DNA from 2 places in the Vibrio sp. 1580 genome. Region 1 is predicted to be linked to the other one. Evidence: riboswitches for the same ligand, from Rfam matches in the RefSeq annotation. Region 1 holds a riboswitch; the other holds the start of a gene.
What was found. A riboswitch is a leader RNA that binds a small molecule or an ion and turns the genes downstream of it on or off. The one in region 1 is predicted to bind thiamine pyrophosphate.
Positions count from the first base shown of each region.

Region 2: another riboswitch for thiamine pyrophosphate. It lies ahead of thiD (bifunctional hydroxymethylpyrimidine kinase/phosphomethylpyrimidine kinase); the one in region 1 lies ahead of thiB (thiamine ABC transporter substrate binding subunit).

Region 1 is NZ_JAWOVT010000006.1:58,568-67,431, forward strand. Features, by position in the region: gene R7093_RS11190 (TRAP transporter permease) at 1-1,432, shown strand, start outside; gene R7093_RS11195 (universal stress protein) at 1,478-1,915, shown strand; gene R7093_RS11200 (alkene reductase) at 1,979-3,055, opposite strand; gene R7093_RS11205 (LysR family transcriptional regulator) at 3,148-4,095, shown strand; gene thiQ (thiamine ABC transporter ATP-binding protein) at 4,114-4,818, opposite strand; gene thiP (thiamine/thiamine pyrophosphate ABC transporter permease ThiP) at 4,818-6,404, opposite strand; gene thiB (thiamine ABC transporter substrate binding subunit) at 6,446-7,438, opposite strand; TPP riboswitch at 7,511-7,647, opposite strand; gene R7093_RS11225 (flavin prenyltransferase UbiX) at 7,685-8,323, opposite strand; gene mpl (UDP-N-acetylmuramate:L-alanyl-gamma-D-glutamyl-meso-diaminopimelate ligase) at 8,329-8,864, opposite strand, start outside.
Region 2 is NZ_JAWOVT010000003.1:2,389-7,680, reverse strand. Features, by position in the region: gene R7093_RS05340 (ABC transporter substrate-binding protein) at 1-104, opposite strand, end outside; gene R7093_RS05335 (ABC transporter permease) at 152-952, opposite strand; gene R7093_RS05330 (ABC transporter ATP-binding protein) at 945-1,700, opposite strand; gene thiD (bifunctional hydroxymethylpyrimidine kinase/phosphomethylpyrimidine kinase) at 1,690-2,547, opposite strand; TPP riboswitch at 2,645-2,752, opposite strand; gene R7093_RS05320 (TldD/PmbA family protein) at 3,064-4,449, shown strand; gene R7093_RS05315 (TldD/PmbA family protein) at 4,449-5,292, shown strand, end outside.

The sequences.
Region 1 (8,864 bases):
TTGGACAAAGGACGTCTTTGGTGATGCCGCGACACCAATTGTTACCGTCGCACTATTAATCGCGTACGTTGGGTTGGTGAAAGTCTCAGCAAATCACGTGCAAGATGGCGCAATTGAGATTGATGCAGAATTAACAGAAGTACCTGATCCTGGCCCAACCGTTAAGTCAGGCTTGCACTACCTACTCCCTATCGTCGTATTGGTTTGGTGTTTGACTGTCGAACGTTTCTCACCTGGCCTTTCGGCATTCTGGGCAACGGTGTTCATGATTTTCATTTTGCTGACTCAACGTCCGTTGATTGCACTGCTGTCAAAGCAAGGTGACATGCTTCAGCAAACCAAAGATGGCTTTGTCGATCTTGCCGAGAGCTTAGTTTCTGGTGCGCGCAATATGATTGGTATCGGCGTTGCAACCGCGGCAGCGGGCACCGTTGTTGGTGTTGTTACACTAACGGGTATCGGCCTAGTGATGACCGACTTCGTCGAGTTTATCTCTGGTGGCAGCATCATTCTTATGCTGCTCTTTACCGCCATCATTAGCTTGGTTCTGGGGATGGGTCTGCCAACAACGGCGAACTACATCGTGGTCTCTACGCTAATGGCGCCGGTTATTGTTACGCTCGGCGCAGCGCATGGCTTAATTATTCCGTTGATAGCGGTGCACTTGTTCGTTTTCTACTTTGGTATTTTGGCCGACGATACCCCACCTGTAGGCCTTGCGGCTTTTGCAGCAGCAGCAATTGCGAAATCAGATCCAATTCGTACTGGTATCCAAGGTTTTACTTACGATATTCGAACCGCTATTTTGCCGTTCATGTTTGTGTTCAATACCCAGCTATTGTTAATGGGGATTGACTCTTGGTGGCATTTGGCACTCACGGTCATCTCATCGATCATTGCAATGCTGATTTTCTCTGCGGCAACTCAAGGGTGGTGGTTCACGCGTAACAAGTGGTGGGAAACAGTCCTATTATTAGTACTGACGTTTTCGTTTTTCCGTCCAGGTTTTTGGTGGGACATGCTGTACCCAGCGAAAGTTCTTTCTCCTGGCGTTGAGGTAGCTCAAATCACGGAAACACTAAATGTAGGAGAATCATTGGAGTTACGTGTTGCCGGTGAAAACCTTGAGGGCGACTACATTGAGAAAACGGTTCGTCTTCCATTCGAAGACAGTGCGACAACAGCAGACGCACGTATTTCATCTATGGGTCTAATGCTGACCGAAAGTGACAACAAAATGATTGTCGATATGGTTGAATTTGGTAGTCCAGCAGAGTCCGCAGGTATCGACTTTGATTGGGAAATCAAGTGGGTTATCCAGGATGCAGACCGTCCGATGAAAGAGTGGGTGTTTGTACCATGCTTAATGATTTTGCTGGTGCTTGCAATGAACCAAAAACGTCGTGCTCGTAAGGAACAATTGAGCGCATAACCGATTTGGCCCCGAGGATAAAGGGGCCTTAATGAGAGACATTGAATGTACAAACAAATTCTTGTTCCGGTTGATCTAAATGACCAAGGCTTTTCAGACCGAGCGGTTGAACTAGCGGTTTGGCAGGCAAAGCAAGCAAATGCTCAAATCCATCTTCTGACGGTACTACCTGGTATTCACATGTCGATGGTTGCCACATACTTTCCGAAAGATGCTGCGGCCAAAATGAAGCAAGACGTGAAGCAGCAACTAAAAACTTTCGCTAATGAGCATATTGCTGAAGATGTGGTTTACCAAGTGCATGTTGCTGAAGGCAAGGCCTACGCGACCATTCTTGATTATGCAGAACGTTTAGGCGCAGATCTCATCATTATGCCAAGTCACAAGCGCTCTAAAATCAATAAAGTAATGCTTGGCTCTGTCGCGAGTAAGGTTGTGGAATATTCTCCAATCAATGTGATGGTCGTAAAACCGCAAGGCTAAGTAAATACAGAAACGAAAAAGGACGCTAACATTAGCGTCCTTTTTATATTAAACAAGTAAGGGTTATGCCATCACTGGGTAATCGGTATAACCTTCTGCTCCACCCAAATAAAAGTGTTCTGGTTTCGCCTCATTAAGAGGTGCATTTTTCTTAAATCGCTCAACTAAATCTGGGTTTGCGATAAAGGGAACGCCAAATGCGACCACATCAACTTTGTTTTCTGCAATTGCTGTTGCCGCTTCTTGTGCACTGTAGCCCACGTTCGCCATTAAGTGACCTTTATAGTTTTCGCGTGCTGGCTTGAGAACATCTGCTTTTTGTACGCCTTTCAGATCCGCACGCATCACGTGCCAATAAGCAAGATCGAAAGAATTAAGTTGCTCTGCTAAGTAACGCATCAAGCCAACTGGATCACTGTCTTTCATGTCATTAAATCCATTTAGCGGAGATGTGCGCAGACCGACTCTTCCAGGTCCCCACACCTCAACGACTTCTTTCACTATCTCAAGTAAAAATCGAGCACGATTTTCAACCGAGCCACCGTATTCATCGGTACGTAAATTTGAGCCGTCACGAAGGAAGTTATCAATAAGATAACCATTGGCGCCATGTATCTCGACCCCATCAAAGCCGGCTTTCTTGGCGTTTTCTGCACCTTGTTTAAACGCCGCAACAATGGAAGCTATCTCATCCACTTCGAGTGCTCGTGGTACCGTATATGCTTGCTTACCCGAAGGGGTATGGACTAATTCATCACGAATGGCCAATGCGCTCGCCGCTACAGGTGTTTTTCCTTCATTCAGATCAGGATGACAAGCTCGTCCCGCATGCCAAATTTGCAGTACAATCTTACCGCCTCTCTCATGAACCGCATCCGTTACCTTTTTCCAAGCTGCGATTTGCTCTTCGCTGTAAATGCCCGGCTCTGCCATGAAAGCAGACGTACCTTCCATCACCATGGTGCATTCAGCAATGATAAGTCCGGCACTCGCACGTTGAGCGTAGTATTCAACCATAAGGTCATTAGGAATATGGTCCGCACCAGCACGAGCTCGCGTTAAAGGCGCCATAATGGCACGGTTATCTAATGCTAATTGACCGAGTTCGATAGGAGAAAATAAGTCTACAGAGTTGGACATGTTGTTTACCTCAAATGACAATAACTTGATGGCTAAGGATGAGGTGCCAGACTATAATCAGATTAATATTGAAACAATATGGATAATTGAAAGTGATTGTTCGCAATTTAGAAACAATTGACTTTAGAACGCTTTCTATCTTTGTCACAAGCTGTCGACTACTGAGCTTAACCAAGTGCGCGCTGGAGTTAAACCTACCGAAATCTACTGTTAGCAAAGCCATAACCAAACTCGAACAACACTTTGAAGCCAAACTGCTAGAGCGCACAACCCGAAAGTTAGTGATCACCGAAGCTGGCCAAATGGTTTTAGAGCGTGCTGCAAGCTTAGTTGAGGAATTCCACTCAATTGGCCATGACGTTCAGGAGATGGAACAACAGATCCAAGGCCGGCTGCGTATTTCCGCGCCACCAGCGTTGGATGCGTATATGGCGGAGCACATCTTTTTGCCATTTTTAAAACAATGGCCAAAAGTACAAATTGCGTTAGAAGCATCGAACGATTTTGTTGATCTGTTTTCACACGGCTTTGATATGGCAATTAGAGTCGGTCAGATAGTTGATGATCGATTAATCGCAAAAAAATTAGGCTATACCACTCGAGTCCTGGCTGCTAGCCCTGAGTATTTAGCTGAGTTCGGTGTACCTGAAACGCCAGAAGATCTGACAAAACACAACTGTTTGAGGTATCAATATGTTTCAGAAATAGGGCCTTGGACGCTGATCTCACACGATAATACCGTCAATGTTTCAATAACCAGTAACTTCTCAAGTACAACTGTAGAAGCAATATTAAAAGGCGCACTTAAAGGACTAGGCATCGCGAACTTACCTGTGCAGAACATGACGCAAGAGCTAGAAAGTGGCACCTTAGTCAGAGTGTTACCGCAATGGCACACGGTACCAATGCCTATTTATTTAGTCTATCGTCCTGGAGCAAACCGCCCACGGCGTGTACAAGCAATGATTGACCATATCATGAGCTTAAGATCTCAATTTGAATTTGGCCCTCGGCATGGTTTGTGTTGCGGAGAAGCATAACCTAGCAACTATCAGGCACTAGCATGCTGCTCGGATAAATGCCGCAAGCTTCTCACTAGCATGCTGTTCACTCAATGCAGACATATCACCCGCGGCTTCCACTTTACCATCTGCCACAAACACAAAGTGGCTGGCAATCGCTTTGGCATCGCTTAAATGGTGCGTGACCATCAATACGGTTATTCCCCGCTCTGCTGCCAGTTTTTTTACCAAGCCTAGCATCTCTTCACGCAACACCGGATCAAGCGCCGAGAACGGCTCATCCAACAGCCACATGGGATGAGGCTGAACAAAACAACGCGCTAAGGCAACACGTTGACGCTGGCCACCAGAAAGATGCTCTGGCAAACGGTCGAGGTACTCTGCAACACCAACTTGCTGCGCGGCTTGTTCAATCTGACGATTTTGGTCCACCGTAAGCTTTAGCCCTGGGTGTAAGCCCAAACCGATGTTGTCACGCACCGATAAGTGAGCAAACAAATTGTGCTCTTGGAACAACATAGAGAACGGACGCAGATAAGGCTCTTTACGCACAATGGACTCACCATCAACACAAATATCACCACGGTCAGGATGGATGAATCCTGCCACCAACGCCAGCAAGGTTGACTTCCCTGCCCCACTTGGTCCCATCAGCGATACAATCTGTCCTTGCTCAATCGTTAAGTCAAAACGAAACAGTTCACGTTGGTAGGTGTACTGCACATCATCCAACACTAACATTACGCTCTCTCCTTCGTTTTCAATACTTTCTCAATCAAGGCAAAACAGCCCACACTCAACAACAATAGGGTCACCGATACCACCGCAGCTGCGTCCATCTGATAACTGCCAAGCAACTGGAACAAATACAGAGGTAAGGTACGAAACTCTTGTCCACCAAACAGTGCTATGGCACTTAAATCCCCTATTGCAAACATAAAGCTGATCGCAAACGCATGTGCAAACGGCTTGCGTAGCGCCTGCCACTCCACCACTTTAAACCGTTGCCAGCCACGCATGCCTAAGCTGGCACATACATACTGATACTGTTGTTCAATGTGCAGCATTGGCTGCGCTAGCGTTTTGATCACGTAAGGCAAAGCCATCAAACCGTTCACCAAAATCACGACAAAAAATGCCAAGCTAAAAACATCGGTAAATGCGCGCAGTAGTAAGAATAAACCGGTGCTAATCACCAGACCTGGAGTCACCAAAATAACGGTGCCGATTAACTCAATCTGATCGGCTCGCGTGTTTTTGTACTGCAACCGCCAACGGCGACTGGTCAATAGTATGGACACCCCTGCAGCGACCGCAAGCGCGCTAGCGACACAGGCGACTTTGAGGGAGTTCAATAGCGCAGACCAAAAACGCTCATCGGTTAATACTGTCCAAACTTGTTGGTTGATGCCACTCAGTAACACCATCAATAACGGCGGTATTACCAGTAAAAAGGCACCTATGATCCAAAAGCTATCCCAAGCTTTTGACCACCCATGATCCTTCGTTAAATATTGCTGTACCGATGTGCTTCCAGCACTGATAGAAACAGGCCTTGTTAACTTCTGCACTCCAATAGCAAGCAGTCCACATAACAGCATCTGCCACAGCGCCAATAACGCCCCAGCTTGTAAATCAAAATCAAACTTAATCGCTTGGTAAATGGCCAATTCAATGGTGGTGGATTTTGGCCCGCCCCCCAATGCCATTACAGTGGCAAAACTGGTAAAGCACAACATAAACACCAACCCACAAACGTGGGGAAGCTGCTGCCTTAAACGCGGCCATTCTACCCAGCGAAACTTATCCCAATGGCTCATCCCAAGATGCGCGCAAAGCTTATGCTGCTCGGCAGGAATAGACTCCAAGGCTTGCAGAAGCAATCGTGCCGCGTAAGGTAAATTAAAGAACACATGGGCGAGTAAAATGCCGTTCAAACCGTAAATAGAGAATGGCAGTTTAGTGTCGAAACTTTGCAACCACTGCGCCAACAAACCACTGTTGCCATAAATCGCTAACAGCCCAAAAACACCAACCAAAACCGGCAAAACCAGTGTCGATGCAAACAGCTTAAGCAGTAATGATTTACCAATAAATTGGCGACGCGAAAGTGCGTGCGCTACTGGAATGGCAAAGCCAACACTGAGCAATGTGGAAAGAAACGCTTGGTAGAAACTGAACTTGGTGACATGTTGATAGTACGGGTCGCCCCATACCACAGACACATCAAGTGAAGGGGCTTGAACAATCAAAGCACCTAGGGCAGAAATAACAAAGGTCGCGATGATCATCGCGACCCCTAAACCTATTTTTGGAACAGAATTCAAAGGTAAAACCTATCTCATTCAGATGAGGATGGAAACGTCAGCTAAAACGTCAATGCGCTTTGCCATTCGCGAATCCAAGACTTACGCATTTTTGCCACTTCATCAGCACTAAAGCTCAACGACTTGCTTGGAACACTCAAAGTTTCAAAACCTTTAGGTAACTCAACGTCAGTGACTGGGTACATCCAGTTACCCGTTGGCATCGCCGATTGGAACTCATCACTTAAAATGAAACTCATAAATTGATCAGCAAGTTCTGAATTTTTTGCCCCTTTCACTTTGGCGGCTACTTCAACTTGCATGTAGTGGCCTTCAGCAAAATTCGCCGTAGCAAACTTCGAATCGTTTTCCGCAATTAAGTGGTACGCAGGTGAAGTGGTGTAAGAAAGCACTAAATCGGACTCACCATTGAGGAACATAGAATACGCCTCAGACCAACCTTTCGTGACCGTTACGGTTTTGCTCGCTAGCTTCTGCCACGCTTGCGTCACATCGTCGCCATAAATAGATTTCATCCATAGCATTAAGCCTTGGCCCGGCGTTGAAGTCCGCGGATCTTGGTAAATCACTTTCAGATCGTTGCGCGTTTCCACCAGCTCTTTCATGCTTTTCGGCGGATTAGCCAGTTTCTCTTTGTTGTACACAAACGCGAAGTAGCCGTAATCGTACGGTACAAACGTCGTGTCACTCCAACCGTTTGGTAACACTGTGTTAGCCGTATCCACATTGTGCTCGGCAAGCAGATCGGTTTTCTTCGCTTCTGCCATCAGATTGTTATCCAAACCTAATACGATGTCCGCTTTGCTATTACCGCCTTCAAGACGAAGACGATTCAGAATCGACACACCATCGTCCAACGCTACGAAGTTAACGTCACAGCCACATTTTGCTTCAAAAGCTTGCTCGATTTTAGGACCCGGCCCCCAATCTGCGGCAAAAGAGTCGTAGGTATAGATGGTTAATGTGTTTTCAGCGGCAAACGCTGAAGTAGAAGTGATTGCAGCTAAGGCAATCAGATTTAGAGTGGGTTTCACTGCTCGCTCTCCATGAGTATTTCAGAGAAATAAGTTGAGCGGCACAGGGTTTGAGGCGGCTATTAAGGACTTCCAATATCCAGACTCAATTCCTACGCCAGCATTATCTGGTTCAGGTAATACGGGTCCCTAGTTAAACACTTAGGTCTCAGCGCCCCAATGCATTGATTGACTCAATGCTAAATGGGTTTGCTCCCCGATGAGTTGGATGGATTGTAAAGGTATTTGAGTGGTTACACAATCAGCTCACGATCGCTGGTCATAACCCCAACGAGGCACCAAACCTTGCTCAATACCTAAGTGGTCAAGAATTCTCGCCACCATAAAATCCACTAAGTCTTCAATACTCTTTGGCTGATGATAGAAGCCTGGAGCTGCTGGCATGATGGTGACGCCCATTTGCGACAGTTTGTGCATGTTCTCCAGATGTAGCGTTGAAAATGGTGTTTCGCGAACCACGAGCAACAGCTGCCCGCGCTCTTTCATTACCACATCAGCGGCCCGCTCGATCAAGTTATCTGACATACCATGCGCAATCGCTGCAACGCTTCCCGCAGAACATGGGCAAACCACCATTTGCTTTGGTGCAGCAGAACCAGACGCAACCGGTGAGAACCAGTCATCTTTACCGCAAACGGTGATGTTATCGGGATTGCAGTTCAGGTGCTCTACCAATGCTTGCTGCGCCGCTTCTGGGCCACTTGGTAGCTTAAGATTATGCTCGGTTGCCATCACAACACGAGCCGCCGAAGAAATCAGAACGTAGACATGATAATCCGCCGCAACCAAGCATTCTAAAAGACGAAGGCCGTAGGGAGCACCAGAAGCACCCGTTAATGCCAACGTGATGGCTTTTTTATGAGAGGGTTGTGTTTTGTTTTGCATATCAATCAGGCTTTTTGTTTTAACTGCTCAAGAAGTTTTCCGTGAATACCACCAAAGCCACCGTTGCTCATGACTAGAATTTGGTCACCTGGTCGCGCACGTTCGACGATCTTGGCTACAAAGTTATCTATATCCGCATCGACAAACGCTGGCTGTGTGCATTGGTCGGCAATGTCTTGCACAGACCACTCGATATTATCTGGCTGGAACAAGAAGACTTCATCTGCACTGTGTAGTGACTCTGCAAGTGTGTTTTTGTGTACACCTCGCTTCATGGTGGCAGACCGCGGCTCTAACACAGCAAGGATGCGTTTTTCACCTACCTTGTTACGCAAACCACCGACAGTAAGTTCAATTGCCGTTGGGTGATGCGCAAAATCATCGTAAACCGTCACACCTTGTTCTTCACCTTTCAGCTCTAAACGGCGCTTGGTATTGATGAAACGCCCTAATGCCTGGCAAGCAAGATCCGGAGTGACTCCAACATGTCGTGCAGCAGCGATTGCCATCAGCGCATTATCCACATTGTGGTCACCCACCA
Region 2 (5,292 bases), on a different contig from region 1:
AACCAATCCAACATCAGTGTCATCTCTTTTTCTGCTGCAAGCACATTGGTTGATACCACTGAAGCGAGTAGAGCAGCAGCGCTCATAAGTTTGTTTTTATTCACGGGGTTCTTCCTTTTCTTTCCCAATTTTCTTTGGTTATTTTCTGTAATTATTTGCTTTCCCAAGGGATGGCTTTTTTCAATAATTTATCGGTGATGAAGTAGAGTGAGATAGACAGCACGGCTAGGATAAACAGCGCCGCAAACATCTCATCAATGATCATGCGAGCGTTGGCTTGGAGCATCAGATAACCCAAGCCTTCACTTGAACCTACCCACTCACCGACCACTGCTCCAATTGGCGCAATAACGACGGCAACACGAATACCTGAGGCTAAAGTTGGTAGGGCGGCTGGCAATTGAATATGACGAAGTAGCTGCCATTTAGACGCGCCCATGGTCTTGGCAAGATCGAGGTAACCTGTTGGTGTATTGCGTAAGCCGTCATAGCAACATGTCGTGATGGGGAAAAAGATGATGATCGCTGCCATGACGACTTTCGATGCAATACCGTAACCCAGCCAAAGCATGAGCACTGGCGCGATGGCGAACACAGGGATCGCTTGGCTAGCAATCAGAATAGGCAATAACCAACGCTTCAGCGGCTCGAACATCAGCATTTGCAATGCGAACAGCAAACCCATCGATAATCCAAGCGCCAAGCCAAGTAAGATCTCTTGCGCGGTAACCCAAGTATGTTTGAGCAAGACATCGTAACGAGTGACCAATCTATCCAGCACTTCAATTGGTGAAGGTAAGATGAAGCCTGGCATGTCGAATACCACCACAACCAACTGCCACAATCCCAAGATCACCGCTGTGCTGATTACCAAGCGCAGAGCTGGATGGGTCACGCGTTCTTTTTTACCAATACGTGCCGAAACGGAGTTGTACTGAGTCATATCACTCATAGTCTTTCTCCAATTGATCCAAAATCGCTTGTTGAAGCGCGGCGCACTCTCCATCGAGAACTCGTGGTGGCTTGGAATCCGGAACAACCAAGTGCTGAGCTTGCGCAGGCGTGCCTTGCAGTACATAGAGTTGGTGAGCTAATCGCACCGCTTCTTGTGGGTCGTGGGTAATAAGAACAACGGTTTTATCTTTCAGTAACTCGGCAGACAAGGTTTGCAACTTATGGCGAGTAACCGCGTCCAACGCAGAGAAAGGCTCATCCATCAGAACCAGAGGCTTGTCTTGCATCAGAGTGCGAGCAAGGGCAACACGTTGTCTCATGCCGCCAGAGAGCTGAGCTGGCTTAGCATCCGGGTAATCGGCGAGTCCCACTTGGCTGAGTAAAGTCAGTGCACGTTGTTTATTTTGTTCTGGTGCTTGCTCTTGAGAAAATCGAGAACTGAGGCAGACGTTGTCTAACACATTCAACCACGGCAGCAACAAGTCTTGCTGCGCCATGTAGGCAATACGCTTGTGTAAGGTGATGCCATCCGTGGTCGTTAACTCGCCATGCCATTCGACTTTGTCGTCTAACAAACCCGCTAGATAACGAAGGATCGTCGTTTTTCCGCAGCCACTGCGACCAAGTAACACTGTCCATTGATTAGCAGGAATAGTCATACTCAACCCTGCTAGCGTTGGTGTTTGGCTGTCTTTGTATCGCAGACTAGCATCGGAAAGCTGAATGCCAATCGCGTTAGCGAACATAAGTATGACCCGCAAAAAAGTGGTTCACAGGGCCATGGCCTTTACCTACATCCAATTCATCAGCGTGCGCGATAGCTTGGCTGATGTACTGCTTACCCAGGTGCACCGCTTTGTGTAGGTTGTTGCCTTGGCCAAGATAAGACGCAATGGCGGAAGAAAGTGTACAGCCTGTGCCATGGGTGTTTTTGGTTGGAAATCGCTTGGCGCTAATTAACTCGGCACTGTCTTGCATGATAAGCAGATCGTTGCTGTTTTCATTTTCTTCAAGGTGACCGCCTTTGAGCAGAATAGCTTTGGCGCCAAGCGCACGAAGGTCGGTAATCATATCGTTCATTTCAGATTCTGATTGAGGCATTGGCTTACCCGTCAATGCTGCGCCTTCGGGTAGGTTAGGGGTAATGATGTCTGCGAGCGGAATCAATTCTTCTTTTAAAGTGCTGATTGCCGACTGTTCCAGTAATAGATCGCCGCTGGTGGCCACCATTACAGGGTCAATCACGAGGTGTTTTGGCTGGTATTGTTTAATTTTGTCAGCAACGACTTTGATGATGTTGGAATCGGCCAGCATGCCCACTTTTACTGCAACGATGTTGAGGTCGGTGAATACCGCATCGAGTTGACTCTCTACATGGTCGAGAGGAATTGGGAAAATCGCAGAGACGCCTTGAGTGTTTTGTGAGGTGATGGCGGTAATCACTGAGCAGGCAAAGCTACCAGTTGCGGACATCGCTTTGATGTCAGCTTGAATACCTGCACCGCCACCACTGTCTGAGCCCGCGATGGTCAATACGATAGGGGTAGGCAAGGCTGGCGTTTGATGTGAATGAGGTTGTGATTGCTGCGTCATGGTCGCTCCTACTACAAGACGTATAGGAACTGACCTTGACCATTGCAGATAGATCGATTTTTCGATCGCTATCGCTTACCTAAGAGGGGCGACGAAAGGCAAAGTGTGCATAGTTCCCTACGTCAGTGCTAACTGAATCAGGTTCAACGGGTCTCGAATTTCGATCTCAGCCAACACTTGTCGTGTGGCCCCCCGACTATTTCGTTCGGATGATAGCAGGACCATTGCGGAAGGGATACGTTTTTTGAGCGTAATTATAATGAGTATTCAATTATGCGAGGTGAGTGATAAAGTAAGCACCTAAATGGTTTGCTGGGTGGAATTTACTAGTGCAACGCTCTGGTGAATGAGCAGAACCTGGAATATTTAATAAATAATCGTGGTCTCGTTAAGCAAGGATTAGCATAAAACAAGGTTAAAAAACTGTTAAAATTTAACGTGTTGCCAATTTAACTTTGTTGAACTTTTTCACAGTTAATTAGGATGGCTAAGACGATCATCGAGCAAGGAGACTTCATGCTTAATTCTGTAACAGCGAAGTCAGTGATCGATCATGCGCTCTTTTTGGGGGCTGATTTCGCTGAACTATTCGTTGAACATCACCAAACCAACACTGTCCAGCTCGCATCTGGTGAAGTGGATAAGGTTAACTCGGGTATCGATTTTGGTATCGGTATTCGTCTTTTTTTCGGTCATAAGGTGCTTTACGGTTACACCAACAGCACAGATGAAGCCGAACTAAAGCGCGTAACCTCGCTGCTTGCTGCAAAAGACAAGCGTGAGCAAATCGCGTCAGCGGGTTCTTTGAATTTGAACCGCTACCCAATCCAACATGGTTGCCGCATGCCGCTAAGTAAGGATGCTAACCTAGATTCAAAAATCGCGTTTCTATTGAAAGTTGACCAAGCCGCACGTGCTGAGAGTGAGCATATCAGCCAGTTTATTGGCAGCGTGCTTCAGCGTGAACAACAAGTGTCTATCTTCAACTCAGAAGGTCTACACGTTGACGATACTCGCCACTACATTCGTGTTGCTGGTAACACTGTCGCGCAAAAAGGTAATGAGCAGTCTTCTGGTATGGAAGGTCCTGGCGCTCTTGCTGGTTGGGAATTCAGTGAACAGCTTGATGCCAAAGAGCTAGGTCAAACTATCGCGCAGCAAGCGTTAGTAAAACTTGGCGCAGATGCTTGTCCATCGGGTGAAATGCCGGTGGTGATTGGTAACGGCTTTGGCGGCGTTATCTTCCATGAAGCATGTGGTCACTTGCTAGAAACCACTTCAGTTGCGAAGAAAGCTTCAGTATTCCACGACAAGATGGGCGAAATGGTTGCTCACACCGCAGTGAATGCGGTCGATGATGGCACCATGACCAACGAATGGGGCTCGATTCATGTTGATGACGAAGGTATGAAGACTCAGCGCACTCAATTGATCAAAGACGGTAAGCTAACCAGCTTCATGGTCGATAAAATGGGTGGCATGAAGACAGGTTACGAGCCAACGGGTTCTGGTCGTCGTCAAAACTACAAGTTCGCACCAACCTCGCGTATGCGTAACACCTTTATCGAAGAAGGCGAGCATTCACTTGATGATATGCTGGCAGGCATCGAACGTGGCATCTATGCGAAGAAGATGGGCGGCGGCTCGGTTCAACCGGGCACGGGTGAGTTTAACTTTGCTGTTCGTGAAGCTTATCTCATTGAAAATGGCAAAATCACCAAGCCTCTGAAAACAGCAACGCTGATCAGCACAGGTCCAAAAGTGTTGAAAGAAATCAGCATGGTTGGTAAGGACATGGCGCTTGCGCCGGGCATGTGTGGTTCCGTGAGTGGCTCAGTGCCAACAACAGTCGGTCAGCCAACGCTGAAAGTCGATAATATTCTGGTAGGAGGCGGTAACTAATGAGCCAAGAACAACAACTTCTTAATGCGGTTGATTACGTCCTATCAGAAGCAAAACGCCAAGGTGCAGAAGCGGACGTCATTGTAAACCGCAACAGCAGCTTTTCTCTGAAAGCGAACCAAGGAAAGCTGGATGAGTACAAAGTAAGCTCAAGCCAAGTTCTGGGTGTTCGTGTTGTGAAAGATGCGCGCGTTGCGACAAGCTACTCTGAGTCGTTAGAGCAACCTAGCTTGGATTTAATGCTAACTAATGCACTGCAAAGTGCTCGCTTTTCCAAGCAAGATGAACATCAGACCATTAGTTGTGTGAACAGCCAAATCACGACTGACGTGGCTGAGATTGCTCAAGAAGACACAACTTCGGTTGATGAAAAAATTGAACTGTCTCTCGCACTTGAGCAAGGCGTAGTGGCTCTGCCTCACGCTTCTAGCGCACCTTACAATGGTTACAGCGATGGCGAAACACAACTGATCATTGCCAATACTCAAGGCACATTGTGTCAACACTTCGAGCGCTCGTTCACTTGTTACGCGTATACCTTGTTTGAAAAAGACGGCAAACAGTCAATGGCGGGTAGAATGTCACTTGGTCGCCGTTTTGATGAGTTGAATCCAGCTTACTGTATCGAAGGTGGCTACAACCTTGCTCGTGATCTTCTGGAAGGTGCTCCGGTTGCGACAGGTAACTACCCTGCTATTTTCCACATTAATGCGCTAGCAAGTTTATTCGGTGCTTTCGGCAGTGCTTTCTCTGGCGTAAGCGCGATGAAAGGCATTACGCCACTGGGTGACAAGCTTGGTCAACGTGTTGCGAGTGATTTAATTACCTTTACTGATACGGCTT